DNA from 3 places in the Blautia sp. AM28-27 genome. Region 1 is predicted to be linked to each of the others. Evidence: predicted binding sites of a transcription regulator. Region 1 holds the regulator's gene; each other region holds the start of a gene.
The links. Region 1 encodes Rex, which represses fermentation and respiration genes when NADH is low (regulators of the CRP and FNR family bind a similar motif). Its sites were predicted from a motif close to ATTGTTAANTANTTAACAAT; they were not measured.

Region 1 (2,270 bases):
CGGAGGCGTTCCTCCATATCAATCAGATTCTGTTTCGCGGTCAGCACTTCCTGGTAAATGGAAAGGTGTCCGGTCAGATCCTGATGCTGGGCGAGATAGCCCATCGTCTTTCCTTTGGAGAGGATGACCTCTCCCTCATCGGCCCTCATTTCGCCGATGATGATTTTTAACAGCGTCGATTTTCCGGCGCCGTTGATGCCGACCAGTGCGGCTTTTTCGCGTTCTTCTATATGAAAAGATGCATTTTTGATAATTTCCGTTGTCCCGAATGCTTTCGAGATATTCTGACATGCAAGAATCATGTGGTTCCTCCAGATAACATATTTCTGTATTTTGACATAATACACCATCCTTATTATAGAGAGTAATACACAAAATTTCAAGAAATCTTTGACAATTTTCTATCAACCATATATAATATGAATATATGCAGGTGTAAATAAGGAGGAATTTATCTTGGAAGAAAAAGGAATTTCGCGGGCAGTTATCAAAAGACTTCCTAGATATTATCGTTACCTGGGCGAATTGCTGGAGGACGGAGTAGAACGGATCTCTTCCGGTGAGCTGAGCGAGCGGATGAAAGTGACAGCTTCCCAGATTCGCCAGGATTTAAATAATTTCGGCGGCTTCGGCCAGCAGGGGTATGGTTATAACGTGCGGTATCTGTACAGCGAGATTGGAAAAATCTTAGGTCTGGACAGAGTCCACAATATGATTTTTGTCGGAGCCGGAAATCTGGGACAGGCACTTGCCAATTATGCGGCCTTTGAAAGAAGCGGATTCAAAACGGTCGGTATTTTTGACGTCAACCCGGTATTAAAAGGAATCTCCGTGCGCGGAATTGAAATCCGCATGGCGGACGAGCTTCCGGAATTTATCAAGGAACACCATGTAGAGATTGCGGCTTTGACACTGCCAAAAGCAAAAGCGGTAGAGATGGCAGAGATTCTCGTGGACAACGGTGTAAAAGCAATCTGGAATTTTGCACATACCGATCTAAACTTAAAACTTCCGAAAGATGTGATCGTCGAGAACGTCCATCTTTCCGAAAGTCTGATGCGTCTCTCCTACAATCTGACCAGATATGAGGCGGAGCATCCAAAGAACAATTAAGAAACCAAAACAAAAGCAGGAGAGTCTTCGGGAAACCGGAGACTTTTTCTGTTCACTTTCCGGATAAGGCAGGAAAAGGAGGAAAAGCGATGAAACGGATTCTTACAGCAGCACAGATGAAGCAGGCAGACCGCAATACGATCGAAACCATGGGGGTACCGTCCCTGGTACTGATGGAGCGCGCGGCGCTGTCCTGCGTGGAGGAGCTTCAAAATGGAACATGGGATACAGGAAAAGTCCTTGCTGTGTGCGGTCCCGGAAATAATGGAGGGGACGGTGCGGCAATTGCACGGATTTTAAAGACGAAAGGGGTGGATGCGGAACTGTTCTGTCTTGGAAATCCGGAAAAATACAGTGAAGGCATGAGAGCACAGAAGAAAATTGCGGAAAATTATGGGGTCCGTGAGGTTAAGAATCCGGATTTCCGGGAATATACTGTTATCATAGATGCCATCTTTGGAATTGGCGTATCCCGTCCGCTGGCAGGGGAGTACCGGAGGGCAGTGGAAGCAATCTGCGCAAGCGGTGTTCCTGTTCTTGCCGTGGACATCCCTTCGGGGATCCACACGGATACCGGAGAGGTCCTTGATGCGGCGGTGAAAGCCAGAGCCACGGTGACATTTGCCTGTGCAAAGCCAGGGCTTCTTTTTGATCCCGGAAAACGATATGCCGGAGAGGTCCTGGTCCGTGATATCGGAATCGGCTTTGATGCAGGAGAAGAGGAGACGCCCTGGTACGGTTCAGTGGAAAAAGAAGATCTGGACCGGTTTCTTACCCGCACGCCGATGGGAAATAAGGGAACCTTCGGAAAGGTGCTGGTACTTGCCGGTTCCGGTGCCATGTGCGGAGCCGCTGTTTTGTGTGCCAGGGCAGTCCTTGCATCCGGTGCCGGCATGGTAAAGGTTGTGACAGAGGAAAGAAACCGTACGCCGCTTTTCTGTGCCCTGCCGGAAGCAATGGCGGATTTCTGGAAGGAGGATGAGCCGCTTCCGGAAGAAGCCCTGCTGCAGGATCTCGCCTGGGCGGACGCTGTTGTTGCGGGACCGGGGCTTTCCAAAAGCCGGACGGCAAAAGAACTGCTCGTTTTTACGGTGCAGCACACAGAAGTTCCTCTTGTTCTGGATGCAGATGCGCTGAACCTGATTGCAGAAGATGCA
Region 2 (2,270 bases), 280 kb from region 1:
AGGTTGTGGTCGGCGAAAATGAAGAGGTTTTCGCAAAAGTAGTAAAAGCAAACAAAGTAAACTATATGGCAATTCCGCCGCTGGAACTTGGAGAAGAGCTCTCCTGCACCGCAAAAATCCGGTACGGGCACAAAGGCTCCCCGTGCGTGATCAAACGGACCGGGGAAGATGAGATTACCTGTACCTTCCCGGACGGCGTGCGTGCTCCGACACCGGGACAGGCTGTTGTCTTCTACGTGGACGGCTGTGTCGGCGGAGGCGGAACGATTACGGAGGCCGAAAGATGAAAATAGCGGACTGTCATATGCACAGTTTCTTTTCAAGTGACAGCGAAGCACCAACAGAAGAGATGGTAAAACGGGCAGTCGAGCTGGGACTTCCGGCAATCTGCCTGACGGATCACTACGATATGGATTACAGTACCGGCGAGTTCCAGCTCGATACACCGGCATATGCGGCAAAAATCCGGGAACTGCAGGAAAAATACTACGACAGAATCGATATCCGATTCGGCGTGGAACTGGGACTGCAGCTCCACTTAAAAGAACGGATGGAAGAGTATGTAAATGCGTGGCCGTTCGACTATGTGATCGGATCCATGCATGTCATTGACGGAAAAGACCCCTATTATGAGGATGCTTTCCCGGACTGGACAGCAGAAGAGCTGTACCGGGCGTATTTTCGGGCTACAGCAGAAAATATCCGGTTCTTCCACAATTTCCAGACGCTTGGTCATCTGGATTATGTGGTACGCTACTGCAGAGAAAAGGGAAAAGATTACAGCTACCGCGCATTTGCGGACGAGATCGATACCATTTTAAAAGAGCTGATTCAGTACGATATCGCGCTGGAAATCAACACCGGCGGCTACAAGGCAGGCCTTGGCGTGCCGAATCCGACGCCGGATGTTATCAGAAGATACTGGGAACTGGGCGGCGAAAAGATCACCTTCGGTGCCGATGCCCACAAACCGGAACATATAGCGTTTCATTTCGCGGACGCGGCAGCCATCGCGCAGGAAGCCGGATTCCGGTACTACGTGCGGTTTAAAGAGAAGAAGCCGGAATATCTGCCGATCCAATAGAAAACGCGCAGGAAAAGCCGGAAAAAAGCCCCAGAAAGGCTGGATTCCGGCTTTTTCTGCAATAGACGGATCTTTCGAAATTTTGCAGAAATACGGATCGGCATCCGGCCTCTTCACAAATTTTAGAAATAATTTCGTATTTTCTTGAAAATAGAACTTGAATTTTCCGACGAAATTAGGTATTATACAGATAAGGTTGATGTTTCTTTAACAAAGTACAGAGACTCAAAATTAAAATTCACTTTTTAGGAGGAATTGAAAATCATGGCAGTAAAAGTAGCAATCAATGGTTTTGGCCGTATCGGACGTCTTGCATTCAGACAGATGTTTGGAGCAGAAGGTTATGAAGTAGTAGCAATCAACGATTTAACATCCCCGAAGATGTTAGCTCATCTGTTAAAATATGACTCTTCTCAGGGAAAATATGCTCTGGCTGATACCGTAACATCCGATGAAGATTCCATCACAGTAGATGGCAAAAACATCAAAATCTATGCTTTCCCGGATGCTAACAACTGCCCATGGGGAGAGCTTGGCGTAGACGTAGTTCTGGAGTGCTCCGGATTCTACACCTCCAAAGCAAAAGCTCAGGCACACATCAATGCAGGTGCTCGTAAAGTAGTTATCTCCGCTCCGGCTGGTAACGACCTTCCGACCATCGTTTACAATGTAAACCATGAGACCCTGACAGCAGACGATAACATCATCTCCGCTGCATCCTGCACCACAAACTGCCTTGCACCTATGGCAAAAGCTCTGAACGAACTGGCTCCGATTAAATCCGGTATCATGGTTACTATCCATGCTTACACTGGAGATCAGATGACTCTGGACGGACCGCAGAGAAAAGGCGATCTGAGAAGATCCCGTGCAGCTGCAGTTAACATCGTTCCAAACAGCACAGGTGCTGCAAAAGCAATCGGCCTTGTTATTCCGGAACTGAACGGCAAACTGATCGGTTCTGCACAGCGTGTTCCAACCCCAACCGGTTCTACCACAATCCTTACAGCAGTTGTAGAAGGAACTGTAACTGTTGACGAGATCAACGCAAAAATGAAAGCATCTGCAACCGAGTCCTTCGGATACAACACAGATGAAATCGTATCCAGCGACATCGTTGGTATGAGATATGGTTCTCTGTTCGATGCAACTCAGACCATGGTTCTTCCGCTGGACAACGGAACAA
Region 3 (2,270 bases), on a different contig from region 1:
AGCAGTTAACTTTCGCACGCGGTCCATCGGAGTATGCTTTTCTGAATACTTCTTTCAGTTCTCCGGTGTAGTAGTCATATTCAGTCTCTACATAAGTAAAGCCGTTGATACGAGCGATGATCTGAGCAGCGTCTTTTCCAAGACCGTTCAGGATAACACGCAGAGGTTTCTGACGTACTTTGTTTGCTTTTTCAGCGATACCGATAGCACCCTCAGCAGCTGCGAAGGACTCATGTCCAGCCAGGAATGCGAAGCACTCGGTGTCCTCTTCCAGAAGCATTTTACCAAGGTTACCATGGCCAAGACCAACTTTACGCTGATCTGCTACAGAACCCGGGATACAGAAGGACTGAAGTCCCTCACCGATTGCTGCAGCAGCTTCAGAAGCTTTGCGGCATCCTTTTTTGATTGCGATTGCTGCGCCTACAGTGTAAGCCCATTTTGCATTCTCGAAGCAGATTGGCTGAATGCCTTCGATCATTTTGTATACATCAAGGCCAGCAGCTTTTGTAACTTCTGCAGCTTCTTCGATGGAGTTGATTCCGTACTCAGCAAGCTTAGCCAGAATCTGTTTCTCTCTTCTTTCATATGATTCAAATAAAGCCATTTTCCTATCCTCCTAAATTATCTGATTACTCTTTTCTCGGGTCAACGATCTTAACAGCATCAGCAACACGTCCGTACTGTCCGCTTGCTTTTTCGAAAGCTGTGTTTGCATCATCGCCGGCTTTGATGAAGTCCATCATCTTTCCGAAGTTGATGAATTTGTAACCGATAATCTCATCATCTGCATCCAGAGCGATACCTGTTACATAACCGTCGGTCATCTCCAGGTAACGAGGTCCTTTTGCAAGAGTTCCGTACATGGTACCAACCTGGGAACGAAGTCCTTTACCAAGGTCTTCCAGGCCTGCGCCTACAACCAGTCCGTCCTCGGAGAATGCACTCTGGCTTCTTCCGTAAACGATCTGCAGGAAGAGCTCTCTCATAGCAGTATTGATAGCATCACACACAAGGTCAGTATTCAGTGCCTCAAGGATGGTAAGTCCTGGCAGAATCTCAGATGCCATAGCTGCAGAATGAGTCATTCCTGAACATCCGATGGTCTCAACGAGAGCTTCCTGGATAACGCCCTCTTTTACGTTCAGAGTCAGTTTGCAGGTACCCTGCTGCGGTGCGCACCAGCCAATACCGTGAGTGAATCCGGAAATGTCTTTGATTTCTTTTGCTTTTACCCATTTTGCTTCCTCCGGAATCGGAGCTGCACCGTGATGCACGCCCTGGGCAACCGGACACATCATTTCTACTTCGTGTGAATAAGTCATTGTTAAACTCCTTTCAAATATGTACTTATTTGAGCTTTTGTCTTTCGAACGGACTGTTTCCAGCCTGTTCACAGACCTATGGTTATTGTCTCACAAAATTGGTCATTCGTCCAGCATATTTTGATAAAAAATTGCAAAGACCACCGGAAAACGATAAAATTTCCGGCGGTCTTTTAAATCAATCGGTTTGGTTTTCTCTCGATAAAAGAGAATTTTTTTAATTATCAGATTTTTTTGACAATTTCTTTCGCATTCTTAAAAATATGACCTGACGGGATCACACCGCGAACACAGGAGAGTGGATAAATGTTGGAATTTCTTCCGACAACCGTTCCCGGGTTCAATACGCTGTTACAGCCGACCTCAACTTCATCGCCGAGCATCGCACCGAATTTTTTCAGTCCGGTTTCGATCTGTTCATCTGCGCCTTTGACAACAACGAGCTTCTTATCGGATTTTACATTGGAAGTAATGGAACCGGCACCCATATGGGCTTTGTATCCAAGAACAGAGTCGCCGACATAGTTGTAATGCGGAACCTGTACTTTATTAAAGAGAATGACATTTTTCAGTTCGGTGGAGTTTCCAACGACAGCGCCTTCGCCGACGATGGCGTTTCCGCGGATAAAGGCACACTGACGGATCTCAGCGCCTTTTCCAATGATGCATGGGCCGTTAATGGAAGCGGTCGGTGCGATCACGGCATCTTTTGCGATCCAGACATTTTCGCCGCGTTTTTCGTATTCTGCCGGATCGAGTGTTTCGCCGAGTTCAAGAATAAAATCTTTAATGAGCGGAAGCACTTCCCATGGATACGTTTTGCCTTCAAAGATTTTTGCGGCAATGGTCTGGGTTAAATCATAAAGTTCAGAAATGGTTGCATCTTTCATGCGTGATTCATCCTTTCTTGTTTTAGTTCCTGTTTATCTTACCACATTTCAGGAG

Region 2: gap (type I glyceraldehyde-3-phosphate dehydrogenase) is a predicted target of Rex. The motif match lies at 1,280-1,299, and genes of this name have one in related genera.
Region 3: DW743_RS10860 (iron-sulfur cluster assembly scaffold protein) is a predicted target of Rex. The motif match lies at 1,445-1,464, and genes of this name have one in related genera.

Annotation. Positions count from the first base shown of each region.
Region 1 covers NZ_QUJK01000001.1:850,387-852,656, forward strand. Annotated here, with positions in the region: gene abc-f (ribosomal protection-like ABC-F family protein) at 1-302, opposite strand, end outside; gene DW743_RS04065 (redox-sensing transcriptional repressor Rex) at 457-1,113, shown strand; gene DW743_RS04070 (NAD(P)H-hydrate dehydratase) at 1,203-2,270, shown strand, end outside.
Region 2 covers NZ_QUJK01000001.1:572,204-574,473, forward strand. Annotated here, with positions in the region: gene mnmA (tRNA 2-thiouridine(34) synthase MnmA) at 1-287, shown strand, start outside; gene DW743_RS02815 (histidinol-phosphatase HisJ family protein) at 284-1,084, shown strand; gene gap (type I glyceraldehyde-3-phosphate dehydrogenase) at 1,349-2,270, shown strand, end outside.
Region 3 covers NZ_QUJK01000007.1:29,399-31,668, forward strand. Annotated here, with positions in the region: gene DW743_RS10855 (GGGtGRT protein) at 1-607, opposite strand, end outside; gene DW743_RS10860 (iron-sulfur cluster assembly scaffold protein) at 633-1,325, opposite strand; gene DW743_RS10865 (acyltransferase) at 1,550-2,215, opposite strand; gene DW743_RS10870 (DNA topoisomerase) at 2,264-2,270, opposite strand, start outside.